DNA from 3 places in the Comamonas sp. UBA7840 genome. Region 1 is predicted to be linked to each of the others. Evidence: predicted binding sites of a transcription regulator. Region 1 holds the regulator's gene; each other region holds the start of a gene.
What was found. The regulator sigma-54, encoded in region 1, starts transcription at its own class of promoters, with help from an activator protein. The targets are predictions, from matches to a motif close to TGGCANGNAANCTGCTTT.
Positions count from the first base shown of each region.

Region 2: the regulator sigma-54 is predicted to act here: its motif matches at 2,319-2,336, upstream of B3R00_RS14145 (ammonium transporter).
Region 3: the regulator sigma-54 is predicted to act here: its motif matches at 2,271-2,288, upstream of atzF (allophanate hydrolase).

Region 1 is NZ_DLTI01000038.1:3,026-7,161, forward strand. It holds gene B3R00_RS14380 (THUMP domain-containing class I SAM-dependent RNA methyltransferase) at 1-875, opposite strand, end outside; gene B3R00_RS14385 (RNA polymerase factor sigma-54) at 1,053-2,636, opposite strand; gene lptB (LPS export ABC transporter ATP-binding protein) at 2,700-3,470, opposite strand; gene lptA (lipopolysaccharide transport periplasmic protein LptA) at 3,470-4,108, opposite strand.
Region 2 is NZ_DLTI01000036.1:16,432-20,567, forward strand. It holds gene B3R00_RS14130 (amino acid ABC transporter permease) at 1-104, opposite strand, end outside; gene B3R00_RS14135 (ABC transporter substrate-binding protein) at 215-985, opposite strand; gene B3R00_RS14140 (sulfite exporter TauE/SafE family protein) at 1,252-2,010, opposite strand; gene B3R00_RS14145 (ammonium transporter) at 2,378-3,682, shown strand; gene B3R00_RS14150 (hypothetical protein) at 3,716-4,060, shown strand.
Region 3 is NZ_DLTI01000004.1:145,934-150,069, forward strand. It holds gene B3R00_RS01255 (GntR family transcriptional regulator) at 1-383, opposite strand, end outside; gene atzF (allophanate hydrolase) at 449-2,236, opposite strand; gene B3R00_RS01265 (hypothetical protein) at 2,404-2,784, opposite strand; gene B3R00_RS01270 (diguanylate cyclase domain-containing protein) at 3,031-4,136, shown strand, end outside.

The DNA.
Region 1 (4,136 bases):
AGGTTCACGGTCTCGGCCACGCCGGCACGCTCGGCATTGCGCTGGGCAAAGTCCACCATGCGGTGCGAGACATCGGAGCCAAAAATCGGCACGGGGCTTTCATCCAAAATTTGGGCCTCGGCCTCATCCAGGATTTGCTCCCACACATGGCGCTGGAACGGCACCAGCTTTTCAAACGCAAAGCGGCGCAAGATGCCAGCGGGAATTTTTCGCGCAATCTGTGCCGCCTCAATCACTACCGTGCCAGAGCCACAGCAGGGGTCGTACAGCGGCTGTGGATTAGGGCCATGCGGGTTCCAGCCCGTGGCGGCAATCATGGCGGCGGCCAGGGTTTCCTTGAGCGGTGCATCGCCCTTGTCCTCGCGCCAGCCGCGCTTGAACAGCGCTTCGCCCGTGGTGTCCATGTACAGCGTGCAGGTGTCGGTGGTCAGGTGCATGTGCACACGCACGTCAGGGTGGTGGGTTTCCACACTGGGGCGCACGCCATTGCGCTTGGCGCGGAAGCGATCGGCAATCGCATCCTTGACCTTGAGGGCCGCAAAATTAAGGCTGGTCAGCGGACTGTGCTGGGCCGTCACCTCAATCTTGAAGGTCTCTTTGGGCGAGAACCAGATTTCCCAGGCCACCTCGCTGGCGGCGCGGTACAGATCATTCTCGCTGCGGTACTCGGTGAACGACAGCTCCACCAGCACCCGCTGGGCCAGACGGCTGTGCAGATTGAGCAGCATGGCGTCGCGCCACATCGCGCGCACCATGACACCGCCCCGGCCCGTGAGCACGTCATCCTTGCCCACGCCCGTAATAGCGCGCACTTCGTCGGCCAGAAAACCCTCAACGCCAGCGGCGCAGGGCAAAAACAAATGCAATTGGTTCATAGCAGGGGTCCAGCATACGCGAGCCGCCTCGCCGTGGTGTGGCTGCCGGCAGACTCCCGCTGAAAGCAAAAACGCAGCGTCAGCCGCTGCGTTCTCGATGGTGTTCTAGGCGGTAATTTTAAAGGGCCGTGCCGACCTGCGCTACTGCACAGGTATCAACCCGGCCCTTCAGCGTGCTTAGAGCGCCTTGCGCAGGTTCGCTGGCGCAATTTTGAGCGCCTCGCGGTACTTGGCCACGGTGCGGCGCGCGCATTCAATGCCTTGCTCCTTGAGCATCTCGGCAATCTGGCTGTCCGACAGCGGCTTTTTGGTGTTTTCGGCCGCCACGAACTGTTTGATCAAGGCACGCACCGCCGTGCTGGAGGCATTGCCGCCCGTCTCCGTGCCCAGCCCGGAACCAAAGAAGAATTTCAGCTCATAGGTGCCGTGCGGTGTGGCCATGTACTTGGCCGTGGTCACGCGGCTGATGGTCGATTCGTGCAAGCCCAGCTCATCGGCAATGTCGCGCAGTACCAGCGGGCGCATGGCCAACTCGCCATGTACGAAGAAGTTCTTTTGCCGGTCAACGATGGCCTTGGACACGCGCAAGATGGTGTCAAAGCGCTGCTGCACGTTCTTGATAAACCAGCGCGCCTCCTGCAGCCGCTGCTGCAGGCCGGCGTGCCCGTCGCTGCCCTTGTGGCTGCGCAGGGCGTTGGCGTACACATCGTGCACGCGCAGGCGCGGCATCACGTCCGGGTTGAGCTGCACGCTGAACTGCGCCAGACCGTCCGTACCCTTGCGCAGCAACTTCTTGACGATCACATCGGGCACGATGATGTGGCGCTCCACATCGGCAAAACGGCGCCCCGGTTTGGGCTCCAGCCGCGCAATCACACCCAGCGCGGCACGCACCTTGGCTTCGGGCAGGCCACAGGCCTGCATCAGTTTGCGCACATCGCGCCGCGCCAGCATGTCCAGCGGCTGCGCGCACACCTGCAGCGCCACCTCCAGCAGCTCGTCCCGCGGGTCCTCGCGGTGCAGGTGCAACAGCTGCAGGCGCAGGCATTCGGCCAGATCGCGTGCGCCCACGCCCACCGGCTCCAGCGACTGCAGCAGGCGCAGTGCTACGGTGAAGCGGTGCACCAGCTCGTCCAGCTGCTCCAGATCGTCGGTGCCAGCCAGCCCTTCAGCCAGCTCCTGCAGCGAATCTTCCAGGTAGCCGTCGTCGTTGAGGTTTTCGATCAGAAACCGCAGGGCGTAGCGGTCGAGCTCGGACAGGCGCAGCGACAGCGCCTGCTGGTGCAAAAAGTCGGTCAGCGACTCGTGGCTGCCCGCCAAGTCCAAGGCAGTGGGCGCATCGTCATCGTCGTTGCGCTGACCGCGTGCGGAGGCCTCACCGCCCCATTCACCCTCGTCGAAGGACGACATGTCCACGCTGCCGTCGCCTTCCCAGTCATTGGGCACATCGCTTTCCGGCGCTGAAAATTCTTGGTCTTTTTGGCCTTCAGCGCTTGCTGCGCCTGCGCTGTCAGCTATGGAATATGAAAATTCTTCCGCCGTGTCTGCATCCCCCTGCGGGGCGGTATTGGCACTGTCGAGGCCAAATTCTTCGCGCGGCGCATCCTCGGTCGCGATCTCGAGGAAAGGGTTGTCGTCGAGCATCTGCTCAACTTCTTGGGACAGCTCCAGCGTCGATAGCTGTAAGAGGCGAATGGATTGCTGCAGTTGCGGCGTAAGTGCTAAATGCTGTGAGACCCGCAGTGACAAACCTGGCTTCAACGCTGTACTCCCTCTGTGTGCTCTCTCGACCCTTGTTGTTTTTGATAACGCTGCTGAGGAGGGTTACATGCGGAAGTGCTCGCCGAGGTAGACCCGGCGCACATCCGGATTTTCGACAATCTCCTGCGGCGTTCCCTGTGCCAGCACCGTGCCATCGCTGATGATGAACGCGTGGTCACAAATGCCCAAGGTTTCACGCACGTTGTGGTCGGTAATCAGCACGCCGATGCCGCGCTCCTTGAGAAAGCCGATGATGCGCTGGATCTCGATCACCGCGATCGGGTCGATACCGGCAAAAGGCTCGTCCAGCAAGATAAAGCGTGGGTTGGTAGCCAGCGCCCGCGCGATCTCGACACGGCGGCGCTCACCGCCGGACAGCGCCAGCGAGGGCGACATGCGCAAATGCTCAACGCGCAGCTCTTGCAGCAACTTGCTCAGCTGAGCTTCAATCTCTGCCGACGACAGCGGCTTACCCGCTGCGTCTTTTTGCAGCTCCAGCACGGCACGCACGTTGTCTTCCACATTCAGCTTGCGAAAGATCGACGCTTCTTGCGGCAGGTACGACAGCCCCAGGCGCGAGCGCTGGTGGATGGGCATATTGCCCACCGAGTGCCCATCGATGAGCACATCCCCACCATCGCTGCGCACCAAGCCCACAATCATGTAAAACGACGTGGTTTTGCCAGCGCCATTGGGGCCCAGCAAGCCCACCACCTCACCTTTTTGTACCGTGATGGAGACGTCTTTGACCACCTTGCGGCTGCCGTACGACTTGGCCAGATGGCGGGCCTCCAGCTTGCTGGTGCCTGCGATGTCTTGGGTCTGCTCAGCCATTACTTTCCTTGCAAATTCAGGGTGCCGGAAGGCTGCAAGGGCTGCGCTGGGGCGGTCGAGGGTGATGGGGCAGCGGTGGCCTTGGGCGCCAAAATAGCGCGCACGCGGCCCCCGGAGCCAGCGGGTGCCGACGAGGGCTCATTGCTGCGCTTTTCACCATCCACGGTAAACACGTCGGTCAGATTGTTATAGGTGATGACGCTGCCCATGATGTCGTCGCTGAGCTTGCCACCGGTATAGCGGCGCAACTGTCCACGGCGAATCAGCTTCACATCATCGGTCTGGCCGTTGTACTCAATGACCTCGCCCTCGCCTTCGACAAACTCTTCGGGAGCGCCGGGCGCCGTGTCACGCTTTTGCCGGAAAAACGCACGCTTGCCGGGTTCTGCCTTGACCACGCCATGCTGGTAGCCCTGTGCATCTTGGCGCACATCCAGCTGCGCACCGCGCAACACGATCGAGCCCTTGGTCATCACCACATTGCCGGTGAACACACTGGTTTGCTTGAGCTCGTCATGGCGCAAGGCATCCGCTTCAATGTTCATGGGCTTGTCACGGTCAGCACGCTCGGCGTGCGCAATACCGGAAACGCCGACAAAGGCGGTCAACAAGAGGCAGGTGAGGAGTTTGGGTGTCATGTGGGCAGGGCACGTTTCTTGCAGCACA
Region 2 (4,136 bases), on a different contig from region 1:
CTCAGCAAGGACACAACCATCACCATCAGCAGCAAGGCGGTGATGAGGGTGGCATTGCTGCGCTGTGGACGGCTCCAGTGGGAGGGCCAAAGGGCGGTAAGCATAAGAAAAACGGGGTTGGTGAAACAAAAAACGCCCTGCCATGGGTGGCAGGGCGTTGGCAGGGGCGCGGCGGCGCCATGCTGGCGCGCCTGCCCACTGCCACTTCGCAGGTTTAGTCAGGGCAACGAATGTCTTCCTGGAACCACTTTTGCGAAATCTTGGCGTAGCTGCCGTCCTTCAAGGACTCGGCAAACGCCTTGTTCCACGCGTCCGCCAGCGGCTTGTTGTCTTTGGCGACGGCCGCGGCAATCTTTTCCACAAACAGCAACTCGCCCTGGTGGAACTTGATCTTGGGGTTTTTTTGCAGCATTTCCTTGGCCAGGAAACGCTCGGTCACCCACGCATCGGCGCGCTTGGTCATCAGCGCGTTCATCGCCGCTTCGTTGGTGGGGAAGTTCACCACGCGCTTCACACCGGGCACGTTCTTTTGCACGTAATCCAGATAGGTGGTGCCAGTCTGGGCCGATACGGTCTTGCCGCTCAGGTCCTTGGCACCTTGGATGGCGGCGTCGGTAGAGATCACCTGCGCGCCCGAGCAGTAGTGGGGCAGCGTGAAGGTGACGGCTTTTTCACGCTCTGGCGTGATGCCGTGCGAGGAGATGACCAGATCCCAGCGGTCTTGCTTGAGGCCGGTGAGCAGCGCGTCGAAAGAAATGGTCTTCCACTCCAGCTTCAGGCCCATCTTCTGGGTCATCAGCTCGGTCAAGTCCACTTCAAAGCCGGTCAGCTTCTTGCCTTCAAAGTAGGCAAAAGGGGCGTAATAGCCCTCGGTAGCCACACGGAGGGTGCCGTCCTTTTGGATGGCGTCCAAGCTACGGGCGTGGGCACCAGTAGCAGCCAATACTGCCAATGCGGCAGCGGCGATCACGGAAATGCGTTTCATGAGAAGTTCCTGGAGACAGTCGCAGGGTCCGGCCCCCGGCTCCAAGGGTTTGGAGCCTCCGCACGCACCACGCGGCGCGGAAACATAGGGGCCACAGCAGGGCACAAGGTGCTCGCTGTGCCACCCGACCAACGGTGCTGAATGCACCGAAACGGGGCGGCCTGAGGGCGAAAGCAGCGCGTGATTATAGAAGTCAGCCTTCGTTGATGCAGAAGGGCGCTGGAGCAGCCCCGATGGCTTTATGCCCAGTCGCGCCGTGCAGTGGGCTAAGCGCCAAAGGCATCCCAGCCGGTTTTGAGAATCAGCAGGCCCACCACCACGATGAAAATCACGCGCACAAAGCCCGCGCCGTGGCGCAGGGCCATCCAGGTGCCCAGCACACTGCCCAGCACGTTGGCCACCGCCAGCGGTACGGCAAAGTGCCACCAGACATGGCCTTTGAGCGCAAACAGGGCAATCGCGGCGATGTTGGTGGTGACGTTCATCAGCTTGGCGTTGATGGAGGCATTCAAAAAGTCATAGCCCAGCAGACGCACCAGCAAAAACACAAAAAAACTGCCCGTGCCGGGGCCAAAAAAGCCGTCATAAAACCCAATCACCAGACCAATGCCTGCGGTGAGGTACTGCGTGGCGCGCACGCTGTGGCGCGGGGTGTGGTCGCGGCCCAGCTCTTTTTTGGCCAGTGTGTAGAGCAGCACGCCCAGCAAGATAAAGGGCAGCAGCTTGCGCAAAAAGTCGGGGTTGACCAGCGTCACCGCCCATGCGCCAACAAAAGCGCCCACCCCTGCTGCCACGATGCCCGGCGTGATCGTGGCCCAGGTGATGGAGATGCGGCGGCTGTATTGCCAGGTGGACATGGCCGTGCCCCAGACGGCTGCGCTTTTGTTGGTGCCAAACAAGGTGGCGGGCGCGGCGTGGGGGAAAGCGGCAAACATGGCGGGCACCAGAATCAGCCCGCCACCGCCCACGATGGCATCCACAAAACCTGCGAGGGCCGAAGCCAGAGAAACAAAGATCCATTCCATGATGGGCTGCATTGTGCGCTGGCTGGTTGCCCCAAGCTGTCACTTGCCCAAACAAAAAGCGCCGGGGGTGCCGGCGCTTTGGAAAGGCATCTCATTGGTGGATGCTTTATAGATATTGGTCTGGTTGTGGATCGAGTTGTCTCCTCGGGCCCTCCGTGCTGCCACACCTTGGTGCGCGCTAGAGTGGGGTCAATGTAAGCCTTGCTTCGGGATGGTGCATCGGGGATTTCCCGCAAGGAGCGGGCGCGGTGTCTGACAAGCATCTGTTGAGATTGCTTTACGTGGTGGCATGCACGCCTGCATTGCGCAGGCACGGCTTGTGCTTGGTGGCCTGCACCAAAAATCCACGGGAGAGGTCGACATGCAGATGCGCAGCAAACTGTGTAGGCGGTGGGGGTGGGGCGTATGGCTGGCTTTGCCGCAGGCGGTACAGGCGCAGCAACTGGTGGGGTTGGCGCAGATGCACGCTGCCGACACTGCATGGGTGCTGGTGTCTGCCACGCTGGTGCTGCTGATGACTTTGCCCGGTGTGGCGCTGTTTTATGCGGGTATGGTGCGGCGCAAGAATGTGCTGAACACGCTGGCGGCGGTGCTGGGCACCGCCTGTGTGGTCAGTGTGGTGTGGTTTGCGGTGGGCTATTCGCTGGCGCTGACGCCCGGCACGCGCTGGCTGGGTGGGCTGGATCGCTGGTGGTTTACTGGGCTGGACTACCAGCTGGTGGCGCAGCAGGTGGCCGTCAGCCCCATGGCGCCGCACATTCCCGAGGCGGCCTATGCCTTGTTTCAGCTCACGTTTGCCATCATCACGGCCGCTTTGATCGTGGGCGCCTTGGTCGAGCGCATGCGCTTTGGTGCGCTGATGCTGTTCATGGCGCTGTGGAGCCTGCTGGTGTATGTGCCCGTGGCGCACTGGGTGTGGGAGCCCGGGGGCTGGCTGGCCCGCATGGGTGCGCTGGATTTTGCGGGGGGCACGGTGGTGCACGTGAATGCGGGTGCGGCGGGGCTGGCGTGCGCCTGCTATTTGGGCAAGCGCGACGGCTATGGCAAAGAAGCCTTTCAGCCCTACAACCTGGGCTGGACCATGCTGGGCGCGTGCTTGCTGTGGGTGGGCTGGTTTGGTTTTAACGGGGGCTCTGCCTTGGCCGCCGATGGGCGTGCTGCATTGGCCATGGTGGTCACCCATTTGGCAGCGGCGGGGGGCGCCTTGGGCTGGGCGGCGGGCGAGTGGTTGCTGCACCGCCGTGCATCGCTGCTGGGGCTGTGCTCTGGCCTGGTTGCGGGGCTGGTGGCCGTCACGCCGGCGGCAGGCTATGTGGGCATGGGGGCGGGCCTGGGCATTGGGGCGGTGGCCGGTCTGGTTTGCTACTGGGGCGCCACGGGGTTCAAGCGCTGGCTGGGGGCCGATGATGCGCTGGACGTGTTTGGCGTGCACGGGCTGGGGGGCATGGTGGGCGCCATCCTGACCGGGGTGCTGGCCAGTAGCACCATTGCTGGCGTGCAAGGCAATGTGCTGGCGCAAGCCGTGGCGGTGGTGGCCGTGGCAGCCTTTAGTTTTGCGGCCACCTGCGTGCTGATGTGGGTGACGGATCGATTCCTGCCGGTGCGCGTGGAGCTGCCAGACGAGCAGCAGGGGCTGGACATCAGCCAGCACCGCGAACACCTTGGCCAGTGATGGCCCGTGCATGACCGAGCAAGGAGTTAAGCGATGAGCAGCAATGAACGCATGGCCGTGGCGGCGCATTTGCATGTGGCCCTGCGCCGCAAAGCGGGGCGGGTGACCGATACCGACTGGATGGCGGTCAACGATGCTTATGCCCGGGAAGTGGTGCGTGTGGCGCGGGTCTATGCCCACGAAGAGGGGGATGCCGCACTGGCAGCGCTGGCGGCAAAGCTGGAAGCCCACATCGGCGCACCCGCTGCGCAAGGGCCGCAGGCAATGCCCACGCAGGAACGCCTGCCCCCGCCGCGTGGGCTGCAGGCCGTGGCGCCGCCGTCTGCGCCGGAGCTAACTTCGGAGGCTGCGGGGCGCTACATCGGAAGGCTGCGCTAAGCCCAAGGCCGTGTTGGCAGCACCTGGACTGGCTGGCGTTGTGCAGGCGATGGGCCCTGCGGCATGGGCCGTGTCG
Region 3 (4,136 bases), on a different contig from region 1:
CGCGAGACCACGCTTTTTTCACACAGGCGATCGGCGGCTGGAATGCACCACAGCGCCGTCAAATCTTGCAGCCTGTGCGCCAGGTCTGGCGCAGCCACCAGCAAATCAACGGCGGCGCACTCCAGCACGGCGCGCACGTCGTACAGCTGCTCAAACACCGCAAAGTCCAGCTGGTTGACCACCCAGCCCATCTTGGGCAACACCGAGATATAGCCTTCGCGCTGCAGCCGCACCAGGGCTTCACGCACGGGGGTGCGGCTCATGCCCAGTTGTTGGCCCACTTCGCTTTCGCTGAAGCGGTCTCCAGGCACGTACTGAAAATTGTCCAGCGCCTGGCGCAGTGTTTCATAAGCGACAGAGGCGAGGCTGGCAGCAGCAGGCATACAAGGTTCCTAGGGTGTTGAATCGAGCGTGGCAGCGCACGGTGGCGGTGGGCTGCCCGGGTACATCAGCTGGCGTTGCAATACGCGCGCCAGCCACCCCATGCGGTGATGTCTTGGGCTTGTGTCAGCGCAAAGCCCTCGCAGATAAAACCCTTCACAGCGCGGCCATCCTGCAGCGTGACCGTGCCAATGCCCAGCGGCGCGGGCACACCGGCCACAAAGCGCCCCAGGTTGGCCACGGGCATGTCCCAGACCTCCACGGCAATGGCGCCCCCATCCTCGGCACGTGCCAGACCGGGTTTGGCGGGCACCGTGCCTGCCAGCGCATACAGGCGGTAGTGGGGTGCCGTGTGCGTGGCTTCACGAAAGCGTGCGCCGCAGGCAAGCAGCTCATGGTTCAGCGGCATGCCGCGCAAATGGGCGCCCACCACGGCCAATTCCAGGGTGTCCCCCTGTGCGGGCACCTGCCAGGTGGGCAAAGGCCCCGTGGGCTTGCTGTGCAAGCCGGTCACCCCTGCGCTCAGTAGTGTCTGCGCCTCCAGTTGCTGGGCCCAGCGCACCAAATCGGGTTCGCGCCATGCGGGTGCAATCATGGTGATGCCAAACGGCAAGCCGTTGGGCAGTTGCGAGGCCGGAATGGCAATCGCTGACCAGCCCAGCAAATTCACAAAATTGGTGTACGTGCCCAACTCGGAATTGACCGCAATCGGGTCGGCCTGCACCTCGGCAATGCTGGGGTGGCGCGGCGCACTGGGCACGCACAGCACATCGACGGTCTCCCAGATTTTTTCGGCCTGCTGCTGCAAGGCTTGCAGGCGATATTGCGCTGCAAAGGTGTCGACCGCCGTGAAGCGCTGGTGCACATCCAGCACTTGGCGAATCACGGGCAGCAGTGCTTCAGGCTGGGCCTCGTAAATGCTGCGTGCCCCCACCACACGCTCTGCCACCCACGGGCCGTAGTACAGCAGGTTGACGACTTCCTGCAGGATGTCGAAAGCCATGGGCTGCACCGCCTGGGTCTGGGGCTGCAAACGCGCTACGAATGTGTGGAATGCGGCCTCATAGGCATCCGACAGTCGGCGCGTTTGCGGCACACCCACGCGCAGCTGCGCTAGCGGTGTGTGCTGGGCCAAAGCAGGGCGTGGCTGGCAGTAGCTGTCACCTGCATCCACCCCTTCCATAAGGGCCAGCACCGTGGCACTGTCGGCCACATTCAGGGCCAGCACCCCGATGCAGTCCAGCGTGCGGCAGGCAGGCACCAAACCAGTGCTGGGCACTGCACCTGGTGTGGGCTTAAGGCCCACAATTTGGTTGAACGCGGCCGGCACACGGCCAGAGCCTGCCGTGTCGGTCGACAGCGCAAAGGGCACCAAACCGCGTGCCACGACCGATGCAGAGCCCGAGCTGGAGCCGCCAGAAATCAGCGTTTCATCCCACGTATTGGGCACCACGCCGTATGGCGAACGTGTGCCCACCAGGCCTGTGGCAAATTGGTCCAAATTGGTCTTGCCCAGCACGATGGCGCCCGCGTTTTTCAGGCGCTGCACTGCCACCGCATCGACTTGTGCGGTATAGGCAAAAGCAGGGCAGGCCGCCGTCGTGGCAAAACCAGCCACATCGATGTTGTCCTTCACCGCAAACGGTATGCCGAACAGGGGGAGCTGGGCCCGCCCGTGCTTGGCTTCCAGCGTCTTCAAGGCTTGTAGTTGCGCGTGCAGTTGGTCCGCGCTGGCAATGCTGATCCAGGCCGTGTCATCGGCCTTGAAGGCTTGGCGCTGTTGCTCCAGCAGCAGTGTTGGGTCTGCGCCCTCGTGGTATGCGCGCTTCCACTCGTCGAATGTGCCAATCAGCATGATGAATACCTAGATGTATACAAGATGCGGATATCAAGCAGGTTGCGTGCCAGATAGGGGCGCGGCGTGTTGTGCCTGATGAAGGGGGGAAGTCCAGCCAGCAGCGGCTGTGGCGCAGCCCATGTCGCCACAAGAGAAATTGAAGCCTTTTATGGCTCTAGGCTTTATCAATATTGCGCTGATAGCTCTTGTTTTTGAGACGGTGCGCAGAAGATGCGGTTAAGGTAAAAACTGGCGGGCTGAGTGCGTCCAAGTTGCTGCACCAGCAGCGGGCCTGCAGATGAAAAATGCGGCATAAATGCCCAAGCAACGGACATAGCCTGGGTGCGAAAACCGGCTGCGGCCTGTACGGTGTTGCATGCTCGAGGACGGCAGCCTCTGGCGGTGAAGCTGCTCGACGCCATGCAAGCCGGCGCGGCATGATGCGTGAAATTCTTTTTTGAAAGAGCAACTTCCATGCAGCCAAAACCAACAAGCACACCTGCACAACAACCCAAGGCGCGCATTGTGCTCAACGGAGATCTGTCGCACTTGGAGGAGGTGCCCATCTTCATCACGAGGGGGACTTGTGGCGTACTTTCCGGGCTGAAGCAGCAGGAGCAAACGGCAGCAGCACCGGCACAAAACAACAAAAAAAATCCCTGACCGAAGCGGGGGAGGGAAGGACGTTCAGACGGAAGCAAACCATGCTTTCATGGAAGCTGAACACGTGAGAGGATGGAAACATGGACACTCCAGCCTGCTTATTGATTTCTCGGTAGCGTTCACTCCATCACTGTGCCAGACACCACCCTATGCAATTGCCCAGCCAAACAGCGATCAGTCACGTACAGCCGGAGCGTGAGCGCATGATGCGTGGGTTGTTCCACGAGTACATTGACATGTATGCCTCAAGGGATGACCGCCTCACGACACGCTTTAGTCAGAGCTTCACGGGTTTCACCGGCAGCTGGGGGCGGCTGATCCAGGATCGTGATGAGTGGATCCGCATCACCCTGCAAGATTTTGAGCAGGTGCCAGGCCCCATTCGCATGGAAGTGACCGACGTCTCGCTGCAGGATCTCAGCACTGAGGTGGTCTCTGTCGCTGCGACTTTGCGCATTCACCTGCCCCATGACGCCGATTTAATGGCCAACCATGTGACGAGGCTGGTGCTGGTATTTCGCCTGGAAGCGGGCGCATGGATGATCGCGCATTGCAGCTATTCCGTGCCGTTTCATGGCACAAACGACGATGAAGTCTATCCAATCAGGAGCCTGCAGCAGCAGAACCGCGCTTTGCAGGCACTGGTGGCCGAGCGCACTCGAGAGCTGCAAGAGAGCCAAGCGTTTTACCGCCTGCTCACGGAAGATGCGGAAGACGTGCACTGGCAGATGGACCGTGATTTCATCATCACCTATATCAGCCCGGCGGACGAGCGCCTGCGCGGCTTTCAGGCCGCTGAGGTGGTCGGGCGCCCGGTATTTGAGCTACTTACTGAAGAGGCTGGCGCACTGGTCAAGCACGCGATCCATCTCAGCGTACAAAAAGCGCTGCCGGCAGGCCCAACCAGCTTTCGCAAGTTTGAGATCCAGCAGCTTTGCAAGGATGGCAGCCTCGTCTGGGGTGAGGTACTGGTCAAGGCCGACCTGAACGCCAAAGGCGAGGTGGTTGGATACCACGGCATCACGCGGAATGTCACCGAGCGCAAGCGCCTGGAGGAGCAAGTGCGCCAGTTGGCATTCCACGACACCCTCACCAACCTTGCCAACCGCCGCCTGCTGCTGGAGCACCTGGATCAGGCGATGGGAGAGAGCAAGCGCAGTCATCACTACGGCGCACTGATCTATCTTGACCTGGACAACTTCAAACCCCTGAACGACATACACGGCCACGGCATGGGCGACCTGCTGTTGATTGA